3 regions of the Mycetocola sp. Y171 genome follow, and region 1 is predicted to be linked to each of the others. Evidence: predicted binding sites of a transcription regulator. Region 1 holds the regulator's gene; each other region holds the start of a gene.
What was found. Region 1 encodes HrcA, which represses chaperone genes, less so after heat shock. Its sites were predicted from a motif close to TTNGCACTCGNNNNNNNCGAGTGCNAA; they were not measured.
Positions count from the first base shown of each region.

Region 1 (6,708 bases):
ATGCGTCGCAGCAACTTCGAGGATCAGCCGGTCGACTACGCGGCCGTGGGCGCCACGCAGGCGCACGACCTCATGCAATACCCGCCGAAGGGATTCACCCCGTTCGAGGCCTCCATCCGGCTCGGGAGCGGCGAGGAACGGTTCGAGTCGGCGACGGCATCCCTGCTGGGCTGGGACATCCTTCGCGGAGCGGGGATCGCCGTGCTCGACGTCAAGGCTGACTCAGGGCAGCGGTACGGCGGCATCCGCTACGCCGAGGACGGCACTGCCCTCGAACCGATCGCGGTGTCGACCGAGCAGAGATTCGCTGCTGACGGCACGCCGTTCGTTTCGTCCGGTACGACGGCACGCCTGCGCGGCCACGTCCGCTCGTTCAGGATGGACGAACGTGTTCGTGTGGTCTACGTCATCGAGGAACCCACCATCGTCGCATTCGCCTACGGCACCGTCGGCGCCCACCGGGTGAGCGGGGAGGAATCGTTCCGCGTCGAGCGACGCGAGGACGACTCGGTCTGGTTCGAGGTTCGGTCGTTCAGTCGGCCGGTGTCGCTGCTGTACCGCCTGTTCCCTCCGCTCGTGAAGATGCGCCGGAAGAGGTTCACGACCGCGTACCTGCGGTCCCTGTCTCCTCTGTGGTCGACCCCGACGGCCTGACGTGACCCGAATTCACCCGGGGCGCTCCTGATGGCCGGCCCCCAGCCGATCGGTGACCCAGCACCACCCGACGGATCACTGCCGCGATCCGTTCTCGACGGCGCGGCCGAGCGGATGCTGTCCGTCTACCTGCACGTCCCGTTCTGCCGGGTGCGGTGCGGGTACTGCGACTTCAACACGTACACGGCAACCGAGCTCCGCGGGGCGAAGCAATCCGACTACGCCTCAGAGGCTTCAGCAGAGGTCGCCTTCGCAGCAGGCACCCTGCGCTCATCCGGGCTTCCGGAGCGGCCCGCAGGCACCGTCTTCTTCGGCGGAGGAACGCCGACGCTGCTGCCGGCGGCCGACCTGACGAGGATGCTCGACGCCGTCCGCGACGAGATCGGGCTGGCCCCTGACGCCGAGATCACCACGGAGGCGAATCCGGACTCCGTCGACGCCGGCTACCTCGCCACGCTGGCCGACGCCGGATTCACCCGCGTCTCCTTCGGCATGCAGTCAGCGGTCCCGCACGTTCTCGCGACTCTCGAGCGCACGCACGACCCGGATCGGGTGCCTCTCGTCGTCGATTGGGCCAGACGCGCCGGCCTCCAGGTCAGCGTCGATCTCATCTACGGCACACCGGGGGAGACCCTCGACGACTGGGAGACCTCCGTCGATGCTGCGCTGGATACGAGTCCCGACCACCTCTCCGCATACTCGCTCATCGTCGAGGCCGGCACCAAACTGGCTCGGCAGATCAAGTCGGGGCTGGTCTCCCAGCCTGACGAGGACCTGCAGGCGGACATGTACGAACTCGTCGACGCGAAACTCGTCGCGGCCGGATTCGACTGGTACGAGGTGAGCAACTGGTCCCGCGGTCGGAAGTTCCAGTCCAGGCACAACCTCGCCTACTGGCGCAGCCAGGACTGGTGGGGGATCGGGCCAGGGGCGCACAGCCACATCGGCGGTGTCCGGTGGTGGAACGTCAAACATCCGGCCGCATACGCCGGGCGGATGAGCGAGGGCGTATCGCCAGGCGCGGGGAGGGAGACCCTCTCCGCAGACACCCGTGAACTCGAACGCATCCTGCTGCTCGCGCGTACCAGGGACGGCATCGCCATCCCGTCGCTCGCCTCGGAGGCGCGCGTCGCAGTGGCCGGGCTCATCGCAGACGACCTCGTCAACGCCGAAGCCGCCCTGCGCGGGAGAGTGGAACTGTCCCTGCGAGGGCGGCTTCTTGCCGATGCGGTGGTCCGCCGGCTGACGGTGTGAGCCCGCCGGCGGATCAGACGGCTACTTCACCATGCGGATGGCGAAGAAGTAGCGGTACGCTTCGCCATTGTTGACCTTCACGCCTCCGATGATTCCGAAGATGACACCGAGGATGCCGACGATCCAGGCAAGGGGGAACAGCAGGAAGCCGATCAGGACCAGCGCGAGGATCGACCCGAGGATGTAGAGGCCGACGACGAAGATCGTCACGGTGAGCTGGAAGTTCAGGGACTCCTTCGCCTCCTGGCGCGTGAACGGTCCGCGATCCTTGAACACGAGGAAGATGATGAGAGGGGCGATCCACCCGGCGGTGCCTGCACCGAGGAACGCGCCGAGAGCCCCGCCGAAGTGCGCGAACGACGCCCACTGCTTGTCCTCGGCCTGCGTCAGAGGGGGCGATGCCTGGCCCTGGTAGGCGTACTGCTGCGGAGGCTGCTGTCCCGGGTACGGCTGCTGACCGTACGGAGCCTGTCCGGGTGGGGGCTGCTGGCCGGGGTACGGCTGCTGGCCTCCGTACGGCTGCTGTCCGCCGTATGGCGGCTGGGGAGCTTGCGGAGCCGGTGGGCCCTGCGGAGGCTGCGGCTGGTTCTGGGGGGCCTGCGGCTGGTTCTGGTTGGGGTCAACCGGTGGTTGCGCGTTGGGGTCGGTCATGGCCAAGCCTTTCGATCGATGGCGCTGCTGCTGTGGGGCCCGAACGTGCCAGTTCCCCGAAGGGAGCGGTGTCGCGGGCTTGAGCTAAAAGTACTGCTGTTCAGGGGGTTAGGCAATTACCCCTGCCGCGAGGCGCACGCTAGAATTGGCACTCAGGGTTGCTGAGTGCCAAAGCTTGGGCCCGTTCACGCGGAAGGGGTGCGCCATGGTTTCTGAGCGAAGCCTCGAGGTTCTCCGCGTCATCGTGCAGGACTACGTCGCCAGCCGTGAGCCGGTCGGCTCGAAGGCGATCGTCGAACGGCACTCCTTCGGTGTGTCAGCGGCGACGATCCGCAACGACATGGCCCAGCTGGAGGAGGAGGAGCTGATCTCCGCCCCTCACACGTCTTCCGGGCGTGTCCCGACCGACAAGGGCTACCGCCTGTTCGTCGACCAGCTCGCCGACCGTAAACCGCTCACAGCGGCACAGCGGGAGGCGATCGAGACATTCCTCGGTCAATCCGTCGGGCTCGACGACGTGCTTATGCGCACGGTGCGGCTGCTGTCCCAGATCACCAACCAGGTCGCCATCGTGCAGTATCCGTCGTTCGCCCGGGCGCAGGTCAGGCACGTCGAATTGGTCGGTCTCACCGACCACAGACTGCTGACCGTTCTGATCACCGATACCGGCCGGGTCGAACAACGCGTCGTCGAGATCGAGCACCCGGTCGAGGCCCACACGCTCGAGCGGCTTAAAGGTCAGCTCAACGCGCTGCTCATCGGGTCGAACGTCGACGCATCGGCGGCGATCCTCGATGCCATCAGGGCGGAAGCGGCGCCCGAAGATGAGGTTCTCGTCGGGCGGGTCAGCCAGGCACTGAGTGAGCAGTTCGCTGAATACCGACACGACAAGCTCGTGATGGCGGGCGCAGCGAACCTCGCCAGGACCGAGGACGACTTCTCGGGGAGCATCTACCCGGTCCTCGAAGCACTCGAGCAGCAGGTCGTTCTCCTGCGCCTGTTCGGCGAGATGGCGACCGACCTGAACGGCGTCTCGGCCTCGATCGGACGGGAGAATGCCTCGTTCGGACTCGGTGAGACCTCCATCATCGCAAGCAACTATCGTTCCTCTTCTGGCGAACTTGCCAGACTTGGCGTGCTCGGACCGACGAGAATGGATTATTCCAACAATCTCGCGGCCGTCCGGGCCGTCGCCCGCTACCTGTCACGCCAACTCGGCGACGACTGAGTGGCACGCTGAGCCCGGCGCAGCGCACATCCCCTGGTCGTCCCCCGAGCACAGCGACGACCCCACGACGAAAGGCCTTGAGTGGCTGACCATTACGAAGTTCTCGGAGTGTCCCGCGAAGCGACGACCGACGAGATCAAGAAGGCGTACCGCCGACTGGCACGGGAACTGCACCCCGACGTCAATCCGGGCGCTGAAGCATCCGAGCGGTTCAAGGAAGTGACGCACGCGTACGACGTGCTCAGCGACGCCAAGCAGCGTCAGCAGTACGACATGGGTGGCTCAGGTGGAATGGGTGGCGCCGGTTTCGGCGGTTTCGGCGACATCTTCGACACCTTCTTCGGCGGACAGCAGCAACGCGGGCCGAAATCCCGGCGCGAACGTGGCCAGGATGCGCTGCTCCGTGTCGAGGTCGACCTCGCCGAGGTGATCTTCGGCACCCACCGCGACCTCGAGGTCGATACCGCAGTGCTCTGCGAGACCTGCCAGGGGTCATGCTGCCAGCCGGGCACGTCGCCGATCACCTGCGACATCTGCCGAGGCACCGGCTCGATCCAGCGGGCGGTGCGCTCCCTTCTCGGGAACGTCATGACCTCCACGCCGTGCGGCACCTGCCGCGGCCACGGTACGGTCATCCCCAACCCGTGCGTCACCTGCCAGGGCCAGGGCCGTGTGCGCGACCGCAGGACTGTCCCCGTCGACATCCCGGCCGGGGTGGACACCGGACTTCGCCTGCAGATGCCGGGCAGCGGCGAGATCGGGCCTGCCGGTGGACCGCACGGTGACCTCTACCTCGAGATCAAGGTCCGCAGCGACGAGCGGTTCAGCCGTAACGGCGACGACCTGCTCTGCACCCTCGAGGTCCCGATGACGGATGCCATTCTCGGCGTCACCACGACCATCCACGCGCTCGACGGGGACGTGGACGTCGAACTCAAGCCGGGCGTCCAGAGTTCAGAGGTCCTGACGGTCAAGGGCCGCGGAGTCACCAAGCTGCGCGGCAACGGTCGAGGCGACCTGCGCATCGGCGTCCAGGTCCTCACACCGACACGGCTCGACCACCGCGAACGGGAACTCATCAAGACGTTCGCCGCCGGCCGTGACCAGAAGGGCACCCAGCTCGGATCCTTCCAGCAGGGCCTCTTCTCCAAGCTGCGCGACCGGTTCCTCGGCTGACATGAGCAGCCTGTACCTGCGCGAGGACCTCGGTGAGACCACGGTCGGTGCGCTCATCGAGCTCGGCGGCGCAGAGGCGAAGCATGCCGTGACCGTGAACCGGTCTCGGGTCGGCGACGGGATCCGCATCGGCAACGGTCGCGGACTCGTCGCTACAGGGATCATCGAGTCGATCGAGCCCGGTGCTGTCGCCGTCCGCGTCACCGATGTGGAGGAGCGGGCAGAGCCAGCGCCCCGCCTCGTGCTGGTCCAGGCACTCGCCAAGGGCGACCGCGACGAACTCGCCATCCAGGCGGCTACCGAACTCGGCGTCTCGGCGATCATCCCGTGGGCGGCATCGCGGAGTGTCTCACGCTGGGAGGGAGCCAAGAAAGAGAAGGGCCGGGCGCGTTGGGAGACCATCGTGCGGGAAGCGTCGAAGCAGTCGATCCGCTGGTTCGTTCCCCCGGTGCTCCCGATCGCCTCGACCGCAGACCTGAAGGTGCTCGCAGCGACCTCCAGAGTCGTTCTCCTCGACCCGACCGCCACCGATCGCTTGAGCGACCTCCCTGCCGACGCAGACGACAGTGATCTGCTGCTGGTCGTCGGGCCGGAGGGCGGGATCAGTGACTCCGAACTCGACGCTCTCACCGCCGCTGGCGCCGTCCGGGTGCGACTCGGGGACACCGTGCTGAGGACCTCCTCAGCCGGACCGGCCGCACTCGCCGTCCTCAATGTCTCCCTTGGCCGCTGGTGAACCCGCGCAGCCGCCCACCGATCGCCAGAGCTTCGTAGGATAGGACCATGTCGAGAACCGAACCCAGCATCTTCACCCGCATCATCGCGCGCGAGATCCCCGCGACGATCGTGGGCGAGACCGACCGGCTGATCGCGTTCAACGACATCGCCCCGAAGGCTCCCGTCCACATCCTGGTGGTGCCGAAGACCGAGCAGTATGCCAACGTCGCTGCCCTCGCAGCGGGTGACCCTGCACTCCTGGCCGAGCTCGTCGCCTTCGCCCAGGAACTCGCGGACGCGCACGGCGGCGAGTTCCGCCTCGTGTTCAATACCGGCGAACGCGCCGGCCAGACCGTTTTCCACGTGCACGCGCACGTGCTCATCGGCAACCTCGGAGAGGATTCCAGTGCCGGAAACGAATGACCCGATTCTCCCCGTGAGCGATCCGGTGGTGCAGCCCGATCACGCCGAAGCGAAGCTCCACGTCGACGGAGTGGCCATGGTCCGGCTGCTCGGCGCACAGGACCGGCTGCTCACGACGATCGAAACGCAGTACCCGGCCGTCTCGCTGCACGTCCGGGGCAACGACATCACTCTCACCGGTGATGCCGCACAGGTGCGCGCCGCCCACAACCTCATCGCGGAGTTGATCGACATGGTCAAGCAGGGACAGGACCTCGAACCGGTCGAAGTACGTTCGTCCGCCAGGATCCTCGAAGACGGTGGCAAACCGTCCGACCTCCTCGGCCAGGCGATCCTCACTTCGCGCGGGAAGAGCATCCGGCCCAAGACACTCGGCCAGAAGGAATACGTCGACGCCATCGATGAGAACACCGTCGTGTTCGGCATCGGCCCTGCCGGAACAGGGAAGACCTACCTGGCCATGGCGAAAGCGGTGCAGGCTCTCCAGCGCAAGGAGGTGGAGCGGATCATCCTCACCCGCCCCGCCGTCGAAGCCGGCGAACGGCTCGGTTTTCTGCCCGGGACGCTGACCGACAAGATCGACCCGTACCTGCGCCCGTTGTTCG
Region 1 is NZ_JBWYGX010000002.1:766,850-773,557, forward strand. Features, by position in the region: gene AC1M2K_RS13350 (DUF1990 family protein) at 1-654, shown strand; gene hemW (radical SAM family heme chaperone HemW) at 685-1,908, shown strand; gene AC1M2K_RS13360 (DUF4870 domain-containing protein) at 1,930-2,559, opposite strand; gene hrcA (heat-inducible transcriptional repressor HrcA) at 2,765-3,787, shown strand; gene dnaJ (molecular chaperone DnaJ) at 3,869-4,963, shown strand; gene AC1M2K_RS13375 (16S rRNA (uracil(1498)-N(3))-methyltransferase) at 4,965-5,699, shown strand; gene AC1M2K_RS13380 (histidine triad nucleotide-binding protein) at 5,747-6,103, shown strand; gene AC1M2K_RS13385 (PhoH family protein) at 6,180-6,708, shown strand, end outside.

Region 2 (6,708 bases), 720 kb from region 1:
GGCGAAGGTGTGAGGCTCACCGGGGGAGTATTCCGCATCGGCCAGGAGCGGTTGGTACTGCGCGGGGATCCGTGTCTCACCGCTGGACATGGTGCTGATGACGAGCGTCTCCGGATCGATCGTCGCCCAGCAGGTCAGCTCGGTGCGGACGTCGCGGTCGACGACCCTGATCGCCTCGGCGTGCAGGCTGCCGAGTCCCAGTCCTGAGCCAGCAAGCGCTGTGATCTCCCGACGGGCGTGGTCCGCACGTTCCTCCCACATGCGGCCCATTATTCCACCGGATCTCCCTACCCGTCATTCCCTGAATTCTGGGATCGACGGTGGAGAATCAGGCTTCTAGCGTTGGCACCATGTCCTCTTCAGTTCAATACCTTCAGCCGGGTGACGGCGCTGAGCTGCGCGCTCCTGACGCCACCCTGACCGTCAAAGTGGACAGCGACCACACCGACGGTTCCTACGAAGTCTTCGAGATCGATGCTCCCAGGCAAGAGCCGACGCCCCTTCACCGCACGGGCTGGGCAAAGACCTACTACGTCCTTCAGGGCCGGATGGTCGTCCAGGTGGATGAGGAGGGGTTCGACCTCGGACCGGGGTCATCGATCGCCATTCCCTCCGGTGCTCTCCACACGTTCACGGCCCTGACTCCGTCCGTCAGGTTCCTGGTGTTCAGTCTCACCGCCGCCATGGGGCGGTTCCACGCCGACCTGGACGCGTCCGTCCCGTCCGGGCGTCCGCTCGCGGACTCGATGCAGGACATCCGGAGAGTCCTCAGCCGTCACGACGTGACCATGAGCGATACGGACGCGTTCCGATGAACTGGCTGGTGTGGGTGTTCGCATCGCTGGCCGCGGCGCTCCACATCCTTGTCTTCGTCTGGGAGGCTCTGGTGTTCGAACGGCCTGGGGTCTACCGGCGCATTTTCTCCACGCCTGCCCAGGACGTCCCGGCTGTTCGGCTTTGGGCATTCGGTGTCGGTTTCTACAACCTGTTCCTCGGACTCGGCACGATCGCCGGACTGATCGCCTGGAGCGCCGGCAACGAACCGGTCGGCAGGACGCTGGTGATCTACACCTGCCTGTTCATGTTCCTGTCCGGTCTTGTCCTGCTCGTCGCCGACCGCATGGCGCTCAGCCGTCCGCGAGGGACCGGCATCGGAGGCGCCATCGGCCAGAGCACCCCCGCTCTCATCGCGCTGATCGGCGCCGTCATCTGAATCCGGCCACTCCGGGCTGTTACAACGCGGTCGCTGGAGCGACCAAGATGGAGGGGGGACGCCGATCGGGTACGTTCCGTCTGAGGCGCAGGAGGTCAATGTCGATGCGGAACGACCCCGCCGCGAGCAGGAACACGGCCCACGGCCGGGTACCCACGTGGCTCGCCGTCACCCTCGCCGCGATCTGCGGAGCGCTCGCCGCGGTGCAGACCCGGCTGAACGGTGCCCTCGGCGTCGCGCTCGGCGACGGGTTCGTGGCGGCCGCCATCTCGTTCGGTTCCGGGCTTCTCATCCTCACCGTCTGCATGGTGTTCGTCCGCAGTGGCAGGGTGGGTCTCGGTAAGGTCTCCCGCGCCCTCCGGAACGGCAGCATGCCGTGGTGGACCGTTCTCGGCGGCCTCTCCGGCGCTTTCCTCGTGCTCTCCCAGGGCATCGCGGGTGCCGTGGTCGGAGTCGCCCTGTTCAGCGTCGCCCTTGTGGCCGGGCAGACCGTGTCAGGACTGATCCTCGACAGGATCGGGTTCGGGCCGCACGGAAAAGTGCCCAGCACGTGGCCAAGGCTCGTCGGTGCCGGCCTCACCATCGTCGCCGTCGTGTGGTCGGTGTCCGGTCAGGTCGGTGGTTCCGTCCCGCTCTGGATGCTCGCGATGCCGCTCGTCGCCGGATTCGGAACCGGCTGGCAGTCTGCCGTCAACGGCAGGGTCAGGGCACGCGCGAAAAGCGCCTTTTCGGCCACGTTCATCAATTTCGTCGTGGGAACGGCAGCCCTCGTCGCCGTGATGCTCGTGCGTGCAGGATTCGTCGGCTGGCCCGACCGGCTGCCGACCGAACCGCTGCTCTACCTCGGCGGAGCGATCGGCTGCATCTTCATCGGTGTCAATGCATACCTCGTCGCTCACACCGGCGTCCTGATCCTCGGACTCGGCACTGTTGCGGGGCAGCTCGTCGGTTCCGTCCTGATCGACGCCGTCGCGCCGGGCGGCGCCGGGCTGGGATTCGCGACGGTCGGCGGAGCAGTGCTCGCCCTCGTCGCGGTGGCCGTGGCGACGATCAGGCGGCGGCCTACAGCTCGGTGATGAACTTCTCGGCGTCGATCATTCTGCGGTGGCCCGGCTTCACCTTCTCAGGGATGCCGCCGACGTAGAGCCAGCCGAGCAGCTCCTCGTTCCTCGCGAGCTTGTGCATCTTGCGGACGGGCTTCGACCGCGTGTAGTGACCGCTGCGCCAGAACACACCCCAGCCGGCATCGTGCAGGAGCAGGCTGAGAGTGTGTGCGACTCCCGATGCGACGGTCTCCTGTTCCCAGACCGGGACTTTTCCGCTCTTCTTCACGCTCACGACGATCGCGATGAGCAGCGAGGCGCGGAGCGGCTTCGTCGACGGCTTGTCGTCACCCTCCGCCTTGGCGATGGCCTTGCCGAGCTTGTGGCGAGCGTTCCCGCGCAACTCGATCAACCGCCATGGGCGGAGGGCACTGTGATCGGCCACACGGGCGGATGCCGCGACGAGCGGGAGAAGCTCCTCATGCGTCGGGGCATCCTCCGTCACCTTCGACCAGGACCTGCGTCCGGCGACGATGTCGATGAGATCCGGCACGTTACTCGGCCGGGGCGAAGTTCAGCGAGAGCGAGTTCATGCAGTAGCGGTCACCGGTCGGGGTGCCGAAACCGTCATCGAACACGTGACCGAGGTGTGAGTCGCAGGTGGCACAACGGACCTCGGTGCGCACCATACCGAGCGAGTTGTCCTCGATCAGCTTGACGGCCTCTGGCCGGACCGACTCGTAGAAGCTCGGCCAGCCGCAGCCGGAGTCGAACTTCGTGCCGCTCTTGAAAAGTTCGGCGCCACAGGCGGCACAGGTGTAGAGGCCTGCGCGGCCTTCGTCGAGAAGCTCACCCGTCCACGGACGCTCGGTCGCTCCTTCACGCAGCACCGCGTACTGCTCGCTGCTCAGGGTCTCGCGCCACTCTTCGTTGCTCTTGTTCACTGGCTGGGTCATGGGTCGTACTCCTCACGGATAGATCTTGCGTCTTATCTAACCGGTTCGGAGCCGGTCATGTTCCCTGCTGTGGCTCAGGCTGGGGAAACACTGAGTAATCATCGTGGCCGACGCGCGCGGTTGAGCGTTTCTTCAGCACCGCCCGCATTAGTATGGCGACACGGCCAGAGTCAGGTTGAGATTCGAGCGGTGGTGGACGATGAGCGGAAAGCCGGACAGATCGGCGCACGGACACGCGGATGCCCTCGACGAACGTGACCTCGCCATCCTCGACTTCGAGAACCAGTGGTGGCAGCACGCCGGGCTGAAGGAAGAGGCGATTCGTTCCACGTTCTCGTTCTCGCCCACCCGGTACTATCAATTGTTGGGCGTTCTCATCGATTCGCCCGCCGCCCTCGTGCACGATCCCCTTCTGGTCAAGCGTCTCCAGCGACTGCGAGACACCCGGCAGGCCGCACGGCGGGCGCGAGCCCGAAATGCGGACTGAGACCAGCGGTCAGCGCACTCGGGCGCCGGATCACCGCCGTTCACACCCGCACGCGACCGCAGAGGACTCCAGAGCACCGATATGGCTCACCATTACGCCAAGGACAGGTTCGACGAGGTCCCCGCTGATTTGAAGCGCGTCGGCGCGCACCGCGCCCCTGTCCGTCCAGGACGGAGCTGGTTCGTCTTCCTCTGGTCTGCACTGGCCGTGATCGTCCTCGTGGCCGGCGGGATCGTGGGCTTGAACCTGCTCGGTGATCGCATCAACTTCGTCGACACATCCACGCCTGCCGCGACGACACCGACCCCCACTGAGACCCCCACCGCCGCCCCGACGATCGACCCGAACTCCATGGTCACCGTCCTCAACGGAACCGAGACGAGGGGGCTCGCCACGCAGGCCATCGAGCAGCTGAACGCCGCGGGCTGGACCCAGAGCATCACCCCCGGCAGCGCATCGGCAACGGACGTGGCGACCACGACCGTGTACTACGAGGACCCGACACAGGAGGGCGCAGCGCGCGGTCTTGCCCAAGACCTCGGAATCGGGAGCATCCAGCTGTCGACGCAGTTCCAGATCCCCGTCGGTGAGGGCGAAGAGCCGATCCTCCAGATCACCGTCGTGCTCGGCGCGGACTACGCCGCGGCGTAGGACCCAGGTCGGTGGCCGCCGCGTCATGTTTCGGCCCTGTTTCCCGCGTGTTGAGAGGGTGGAAACTCCCGGAAGTCCGGCGCAAACTCCTGTTGGAAGCACCGATTCCCTCGCTAGTATCTGGAACTGGTCAAACATTGTGCTCCATCGCACCAGCCTTCCAGGCAGACGACGGTCGGCACGATCGCCGGGCCTTGGTGCGGCAGACCCGGGTGGGCGCCTGCCTGCACGAGGAACACAGCAATGGGAGTAACACATGGCGAACGGGACCGTGAAGTGGTTCAACGCTGAGAAGGGCTACGGCTTCATCACTGTCGATGGCGATGGGCAGGACGTCTTCGTCCACTATTCCGCCATCGACGTGGGTGGGTACAAGTCGCTTGAAGAAGGCCAGCAGGTGAGCTTCGAGATCGGTACAGGGGCGAAGGGACCGCAGGCGGAGGCCGTGCGACCAGCCTGAGCCACCACTCGATCCGTCACGACGCCGTCCGCGCATCCGCGGGCGGCGTCGTGCTGTTCCTGCAGGCCGCGCTGCTGTCGGTTCCGCGTCCGGCGTAACCTCAGCGCCCCGACCTGTTGAGCTTGCACTCGCAGGTGCAGAGTGCCAGAATCGTGTTAGCACTCGCATTCGTTGAGTGCTAACTACGTTCATCACGTCCGGGAGGGACGAAAAACCACATGGCAAAAATCATTGCTTTTGACGAGGAAGCCCGCCGCGGCCTCGAGCGCGGCCTGAACATTCTGGCTGACACTGTCAAGGTCACGCTTGGCCCCCGCGGTCGCAACGTTGTCCTTGAGAAGAAGTGGGGCGCCCCCACGATCACCAACGATGGTGTGTCCATCGCCAAGGAGATCGAGCTCGACGACCCGTACGAGAAGATCGGCGCAGAGCTGGTCAAGGAGGTCGCCAAGAAGACCGACGACGTCGCGGGCGACGGCACGACCACCGCAACCGTTCTGGCTCAGGCCCTCGTCCGCGAAGGCCTGCGCAACGTCGCAGCCGGCGCTGACCCGATCTCGCTGAAGCGTGGCATCGAAAAGGCCACCGCTGCGGTCATCGAAGAGCTCATCGCCAACGCGAAAGAGGTCGAGACCAAGGAAGAGATCGCGGCAACCGCCTCCATCTCGGCCGGCGACTCAGAAATCGGCGCGATCATCGCCGAGGCGATCGACAAGGTCGGCAAGGAAGGCGTCGTCACCGTCGAGGAGTCGAACACGTTCGGCACCGAGCTCGAGCTGACCGAGGGAATGCGCTTCGACAAGGGATTCCTGTCGGCATACTTCGTCACCGACCCCGATCGCCAGGAAGCCGTGTTCGAGGACCCATACATCCTCATCGCGAACTCCAAGATCTCCAGCATCAAGGATCTGCTCCCGATCGTCGACCAGGTCATCCAGTCGGGCAAGCAGCTCCTCATCATCGCTGAGGACGTCGACGGCGAAGCCCTCGCCACCCTCGTCGTGAACAAGATCCGCGGCATCTTCAAGTCGGTCGCCGTCAAGGCACCTGGCTTCGGAGACCGTCGCAAGGCTCAGCTGCAGGACATCGCGATCCTCACCGGCGGACAGGTCATCTCGGAAGAGGTCGGCCTCAAGCTCGAGAACGTCACGCTCGACCTTCTCGGCCGTGCACGCAAGGTCGTCATCACCAAGGACGAGACCACCATCGTCGAAGGTGCCGGCGACACCGACCAGATCGCGGGCCGCGTCGCCCAGATCCGCAAGGAGATCGAGAACACCGACAGCGACTACGACCGCGAGAAGCTGCAGGAGCGCCTGGCCAAGCTGGCCGGCGGTGTTGCGGTCATCAAGGCCGGAGCAGCGACCGAGGTCGAGCTCAAGGAGCGCAAGCACCGCATCGAGGACGCCGTCCGTAACGCGAAGGCTGCCGTCGAAGAGGGCATCGTCGCCGGTGGTGGCGTTGCGCTCATCCAGGCTGGCAAGACCGCATTCGAGAAGCTGTCGCTCTCGGGTGACGAGGCAACCGGCGCGAACATCGTCAAGGTCGCCATCGACGCTCCGCTCAAGCAGATCGCGCTGAACGCCGGCCTCGAGCCGGGTGTTGTGGCCGACAAGGTCCGCAACCTGCCCGTCGGACACGGCCTCAACGCCGCGACCGGTGAGTACGTCGACATGCTCGCTGCAGGCATCAACGACCCGGTGAAGGTCACCCGCTCGGCGCTGCTCAACGCATCGTCGATCGCCGGACTGTTCCTCACCACCGAGGCCGTCGTCGCCGACAAGCCGGAGAAGAACCCGGCTCCGGCCGGCGACCCGACCGGTGGCATGGACTTCTAGGTCCGAACAACGCGTTTCAGACAGCGGGGCGTCTCCTTCGGGAGGCGCCCCGCTGTCGTC
Region 2 is NZ_JBWYGX010000002.1:49,980-56,687, forward strand. Features, by position in the region: gene AC1M2K_RS09835 (helix-turn-helix transcriptional regulator) at 1-261, opposite strand, end outside; gene AC1M2K_RS09840 (cupin domain-containing protein) at 351-815, shown strand; gene AC1M2K_RS09845 (DUF1304 domain-containing protein) at 812-1,213, shown strand; gene AC1M2K_RS09850 (DMT family transporter) at 1,312-2,289, shown strand; gene AC1M2K_RS09855 (nitroreductase family protein) at 2,276-2,809, opposite strand; gene msrB (peptide-methionine (R)-S-oxide reductase MsrB) at 2,811-3,212, opposite strand; gene AC1M2K_RS09865 (DUF3263 domain-containing protein) at 3,412-3,699, shown strand; gene AC1M2K_RS09870 (LytR C-terminal domain-containing protein) at 3,781-4,350, shown strand; gene AC1M2K_RS09875 (cold-shock protein) at 4,607-4,810, shown strand; gene groL (chaperonin GroEL) at 5,029-6,648, shown strand.
Region 2: groL (chaperonin GroEL) is a predicted target of HrcA. The motif match lies at 4,966-4,992, and genes of this name have one in related genera.

Region 3 (6,708 bases), on a different contig from region 1:
CGCGGTCGACCGAGCCACGCCAGGCGCCGGTCTCGAAGCCGTTGGACTCGATCAGTTCCTTGAACTTCTTCAGGTCGTGGCCGATCTGGATGTCGTCGACCTGGAGCAGTGCGCCTGCCTTCTCGACGACGCCCTTCGGGGACCAGTCGAGGCGGACGGAGATCCGCGTCTCGTCGTCGCTGAGCCGGTGGAACGTGACGACCCCTGCGTGGTCTTCTCCTCCTGTGCTCTTCCAGGCGATGCGCTCGTCGGGGGTCTGCTCGGTGATCTCGGCGTCGAACTCACGGGTGACGCCGGCGATCGACACCGTCCAGTGCGTGGTCCTGTCCGTCTTCTGCACGACCTCGTCCACTCCGCTGAGGAACTGCGGGAACGACTCGAACTGCGTCCACTGGTTGTACACGGTGGAAATCGGTGCGTGGACGTCGATGTCGGAGTTGACAGTTGCCATGGGGCATCCTTCTCTCTCTCGTTGGTGGATGAATCCTCAGGACATCACGCTCGTCGACCCACTGTCGAGGGCTTGCGAGTGCGGCGCCCCGCATGTGAAGAGACCGGCTCGAGTCACGTCGTGAGAATCACGAGCCGCTCGGTGGCGCGGGTCATCGCGACGTAGTGGTCCACAGCACCTTCGATCCCCGTGCCGAACCGTTCAGGGTCGATGAGCACGACCAGGTCGAACTCGAGCCCCTTGGACAGCTCAGGGGAGAGCGAGCGAACGCGGGACATCCCCGGGAACGACGGATCGCCGATCACGCACGCGATCCCGTCGGCGTGCGCCGCGAGCCACGTGTCGAGGATCTCGCGGAGGTCCTCTGCTGTCCCGTGCAGGACGGGGATGCCGTTCGAGCGGATCGAGGTCGGCACGTTGGCGTCGGGGAGGGCGGCCCTGATGGCCGGCTCGGCCTCCACCATGACCTCCTCCGGCGTCCGATAGTTGATGCTCAGGGTCGCCAGGTCGATGCGGTCGAGGCCGACCCGGTGGAGCCGCTCCTCCCAGGACTCGGTGAACCCGTGCCTCGCCTGCGCCCTGTCCCCGACGATGGTGAAACTTCGCGAGGGGCAGCGCAGCAGCAACATCTGCCATTCGGCGTCGGTCAGTTCCTGGGCCTCGTCCACCACGATGTGAGCGAACGGGGCGGCAAGAAGATCGGGATCGGTACCGGGCAACGCGGATTCGTCGACGAGTGTGTTCCTGGCGTCTTGCCCGCGCAGGATCGACATCACCTGCATCTCCGAGTCGTCGCCGGCGATGAGGTCGTCGACAACTCTAGCCATCTGTTCCTGCTCGGCGGCGAGAGTCGCGGCGCGGCGACGCTTGCCTCTGGATGCCTCTGGGTCGCCGATGCGCTGACGTGCCGCGTCCAGGAGGGGGAGGTCGGAGGTCGACCAGGCCCTGGCCTCCTGGCGTTGCAGCTTCCCGACCTCATCCGGTGAGAGCCAGGGAGCACACCTGCGCAGGTAGGCGGGAACCGACCACAGGTCCGCCACGACGGCGACCGGATCGAGCAGAGGCCACGCTTTCGTGAATGTTCGGGTCAGGCCGTCGTTCTGGACGAGCGCCCTGCGGAGCAGGGCGGGTGGCACCTCATCGTCGTCGAGCTGGTCGGTCAGGATGTCGAGGAGCGCCTCCCAGACCTGGTCGCGTGCGTCGTTGTGCGGTGTTCCCGGTTCCGGCGCCTCGAAGGCCTCCGCCCAGTCCTCTGCGCTGAGCCAGAGGTCCGCCCAGGGGGTTTCGACGGTCATCCCCCTGGCCGGTGGTTCCTCGTAAAGCCCGACCGCCGGTTCGATCGCCGTCACCATGGCGACGGTCGACTTCAGCGCGGCGACCTGCGGATCCGGTTCGATCGCGGCCGAGGCTCCCTCAGGGACGAGGTCCTTCAGAGTGCAGGTCTCGACGCTGTCCTCTCCGAGGCCGGGGAGGACGTCGGCGACGTAGTCCAGGTAGGGCTGGTGCGGACCGACGAACAGTGCGCCACCCTTGCGGTGGCCGAACCGGGGGTCCGCGTAGAGGAGGTAGGCGGTGCGGTGGAGGGCGACGACGGTCTTCCCCGTTCCAGGGCCGCCGTCGACGACGAGGGCGCCGCGAGACGAGGCGCGGATGATGGCATCCTGATCGGCCTGGATCGTGCCGAGCACGTCCTGCATCCGCGGCGACCGGCTGCTGCCCAGGCTGGCGATGAAGGCGGACTGGTCGTCGAGTGCCGCATGGCCGCCCTCGAGCCCGTCCGGGGTGAACACCTCATCCCAGTAGTCGCTGATCCGGCCGCGGGTCCAGCGATACCTCCTGCGGCTCACGAGGCCCATCGGGTTGGCGTGCGTCGCCCCGAAGAACGGCTCGGCGATGGGAGAACGCCAGTCGACCACGAGCCGGCGTCCCGCACCGTCGGTGAGGCCGAACCGCCCGACATACACCGGTTCTGGGTTCCCGGCGCCGACCATCCGTCCGAGGCACAGGTCGAGACCGAAACGGCGCAGGAGGCGGAGCCGAGCGGTCAGCCTGTGCACCTCCAGGTCCCGGTCCAGCGCCTGCTGGCCCGGGCCTGCCGGTGCGCGGCGCGCGGCATCGAGACGGTCGGATGCATCGGCGATCGACTCCTCGAGACTGGTTGCGATGGCCGCGAAATGCTCGTCATCTGTTGCGATCAGCGTATGGTCCCGTTTGCCTGCCAGCCGGTCGGGCAGGTCGAAGACGCTTGTCATCAGCGGGTCCACGTCACGCCAACCACCGTGCCGTTTGTGCCCGTTGCCGCCGCCCACAGGACAACTCGCATTCCATCACTCCCGTCCGTCGTCTTCCGCTCACGACCAGCAAGTGTGCGGCACGACCCGGGTCTTGCGGCAAGCCCCCCTCGGGGTAATAGAGTGAAAGTGGAAGGTCAGAGGCGTTCGCAGAGCAGCGCCGCGTGCCGTCCGTCCACCCGTGTGAGGACGAGGGTGGCGCTGTTGGGGCCCTTGAGGTTCATCCGGTTTCGGAACGCGGCCGGATCGATGTCCGCCCCGCGCTTCTTCACTTCGAGGGTTCCGATCCCGCGGGACCGTAGTTCCCGTTTGAGCGTGCGTTCGTCGAGCGAGAAACGCTCGACGATACGGAAGCCGGTCGCGAACGGACTCCCGGCAGGCTCGTCGCCGGTGAGATAGGCGATGCCGTCGCTGAGCATGCGGGCGTTCAGCGAACGGGCCACATCGCCGATCAGGCGGGCACGGATCACCGCGCCGTCCGGCTCCCAGAGGTACCCGCCGAGCGCTCCGACCTGAACGTCGGCGCTGTCCTCACCTGCGTGGACCTCATGGCTCCCGGCCGAATCGAGGACCAGGGCTGACCGGCGGATGCCGTCTCGTGCGAGCGCCCCGAACCACAGGCCGAGCTCGACGACCTGCCCGTCGACACTGACCCACTGGGCCTCCGCATCCTCGGGGATGAGGCTGCGGTCGAAGCCCGGGCCCAGCTTGACGCCTGTGGGCCGGTCTGCGGCCGCGCCGACGACGAGGTCGAGCGACGGGGTGTAGTCGGAGTACTGGGTGAGCCTCGCGGTGTTCACGTGCCCGGCGGTCCGGCGGGCCGGGTCGAAGTACAGTGCGTCGAACGACGTGAGGTCGATGTCCTCGGCGGCGGCGTGCTCGGCACGGGCGGATTCGAACGGGGCGAGGTTGTAACTCGCGACCGTCGCGGTCACTTCGTCGACGTCGACGGCGGTCACCTCGAGGTCGAGGGCGGCGAGGGCCATGGCGTCACCTCCGATGCCGCAGCCGAGGTCGGCGACACGGCGGAGCCCTGCGGATTCGAACCGGCCTGCGTGCAGCGCAGCGACACGAAGCCGTGTTGCCTGTTCCAGTCCTGCCTCGGTGAAGAGCATCCGTGAGGCGAAGTCGCCGAACTTGCCCCTCGCCTTGTGCCGCAGCCTGGCCTGGGTGAGCACGGTGGCGACGAGGGAGGGGGAGTGCCCTGCTGCCCTGAGACGTGACACGGCGGCCACGACATCGCCGACGGCATCCGCCCCGGCGACCTCGTCCAGCAGGGTCAGTCCCTCCGGCGTCAGCAATTCGACCAGTTCGGCTCTCTCCATCCCGCAAACCTACCAAGGCCACGGCGCTGGATTGGCACTCACGTTGCGAGAGTGCCAGCGGATGCCTAGACTGGCGTTAGCACTCTCGATGTGAGGGTGCTAACTCAAGTCTTAGTTCAGAAAGAGGTCAACCGTGTCGGTCTCCATCAAGCCGCTCGAGGATCGCATCGTCATCAAGCAGGTCGACGCCGAGCAGACAACTGCTTCGGGTCTCGTCATCCCTGACACCGCCAAGGAGAAGCCCCAGGAGGGCGTCGTCGAAGCAGTAGGCCCCGGCCGCATCGACGACAACGGCAACCGCGTTCCGCTCGACGTCGCCGTCGGCGACAAGGTGATTTACTCCAAGTACGGCGGAACCGAAGTGAAGTTCGACGGCCAGGACTACCTGGTCCTCTCGGCCCGCGACGTTCTCGCCGTGGTGGTCCGCTAATACAGCACCCTGTACACGCTCGAATCCCGGATGGCGGAAACCATCCGGGATTCGTCCGTTAACCGCCGGGTGTCCTGCGGGGCAGCGAGTAGCATCGACAGGTGCCTACCGCGTCAGACCCTGCCGATGTCGACGTCGTCACAGGAGGCACTGTGACCCCAGGTGCCGAAGTCCCCGCCAGGCTGAATCGCGCGGGCCTCGCCTCCGCGATCGCCGCGTACACCCTGTGGGGTGGGCTCCCGCTCTACTTCCTTCTCCTTGCTCCGACCGGACCATTCGAGCTGGTCGCCGCACGCATCATCTTCTCGCTGGTGTTCTGCGCCCTCCTCCTCACCGTCACCAGGGCGTGGAAGCCGTTCTCGCGGCTGCTCGTCACCCCCAGGATCAGTTTCACGATGGCGCTCGCCGGGGTGCTGATCTTCATCAACTGGCAGACCTACGTCTACGGCGTGCTCAGCAATCAGGTGGTCGAGGCGTCGCTCGGGTACTTCATCAACCCGATCGTCACGGTGTTCCTCGGCGTCTTCTTCCTCCGTGAACGACTGAGGACCGTGCAGTGGATCTCGGTCGGTATCAGCATCGTCGCCGTTCTCGTCCTCGCGGTCGGGGGCAACGGCGTGCCCTGGATCGCCCTCGTGCTCGCGTTCTCCTTCGGCTTCTACGGGTACATCAAGAAGCGCGTCGGACCGCGGGTGGATGCCGTCGCAGGACTCACTCTCGAAACCGCGTGGCTCCTGCCCGTCGCGATCATCCAGCTCGTCGTCGTCGGTGTCACCAGCGGACTGACCATCGGGACGGTGAGCCCGATGCATACAGCGCTGCTCATCGGCACCGGCGTCGTCACGGCCGTTCCCCTGCTCTTCTTCGCCGCGGCATCCCGCCGGCTGCCCCTCGTCTGGATGGGCTTCATCCAGTTCTTCGCGCCGGTGATCCAGTTCCTCGTCGGGGTGCTCATCCTGCATGAGGAGATGCCGATCGAGCGCTGGATCGGGTTCGGCCTGGTCTGGATCGCTCTCATCATCCTGACCGTCGATATGGCGGCGAGCGCGCGACGGTCGTCCGTGATGCGCAACAAATCTGCACCAGCGGCGCCCTGACCGCGCGAAAAGATCACGAACTGTAACGATTGCGCTCTCGTTACACGGATGTAACCCATACGTATTGTTCGCCGGCGATTGCTCGAATAGGTTGGCACAACGACAGTACAGAGCACTGTCCTTTGGATACGACACAGCATAGGAGCAACATGGGCGTTTTCACCCGGGCTACGGCCTCCCGCTCACGCACCCGCACAGCCACTCTGAGTGGGCTTGCATTCCTGGGGGCCAGCGCGCTGGTTCTCACCGGATGCGCAAGTCCTGGAGGAAGCGAAGGCGGGGACAACGAGAAGCCGTCAGGCGACCTGACCCTGAAGATCGGTACGCAGTTGCCTCAGACAGGCAACCTCGCATTCCTCGGCCCGCCCGAGGAAGCAGGCGCCGGACTCGCAGCCAAGGAAATCAACGACGCTGACCTTGGCATCGAGATCGAGATGGAATACGGCGACTCAGGCGACACCGACAACAAGGCATACGCCACCGAGGTTCCGCGACTGCTCCAGGCAGGCGTTTCAGCCATCGTCGGCGCCGCATCCAGCGGTGTGTCGAAGCTGTTCATCGATGAGGTGACCGGTGCAGGCGTGATTCACTTCTCGCCGGCCAACACTTCGGCCGACTTCACCACGTGGGACGACAACGGGCTGTTCTGGCGAACCGCTCCGAGCGACGTCCTCCAGGGCGAGGTTCTCGGAAACCTCATTGCCGAAGACGGCAAGGAAACCCTCGGAATCCTGTACCTCAACGACTCATACGGAACCGGCCTCGCCAAGTTCACGGGTGAAGCGTTCGAGGCCGCGGGCGGCGAGGTCGTCGAGGAGCAGTCATACAACACCGGTGACACCTCGTTCGACGCACAGGTCAGCGCGCTGAAGGCTGCCAACCCCGACGCGATCGCCCTGATCGCGTTCGAGGAGACGAAGACGATCGTTCCTGCTCTCGCCGGCTACCCGTCAGAGAACATGTACTTCGTCGACGGAAACCTCTCCGACTACTCGGCTGACTTCCCGGCAGGCACCCTCACGGGCGCCAAGGGAACGCTGCCGGGTCTCGACACTGCGAAGCTCGGTGACTTCACCGATCGACTGCAGGCGTTCTGGGCCGATGAGGGCAACGA
Region 3 is NZ_JBWYGX010000003.1:124,221-130,928, forward strand. Features, by position in the region: gene AC1M2K_RS16675 (SRPBCC family protein) at 1-451, opposite strand, end outside; gene helR (RNA polymerase recycling motor ATPase HelR) at 565-2,703, opposite strand; gene AC1M2K_RS16685 (class I SAM-dependent methyltransferase) at 2,880-4,067, opposite strand; gene groES (co-chaperone GroES) at 4,201-4,497, shown strand; gene rarD (EamA family transporter RarD) at 4,650-5,594, shown strand; gene AC1M2K_RS16700 (ABC transporter substrate-binding protein) at 5,744-6,708, shown strand, end outside.
Region 3: groES (co-chaperone GroES) is a predicted target of HrcA. The motif match lies at 4,099-4,125, and genes of this name have one in related genera.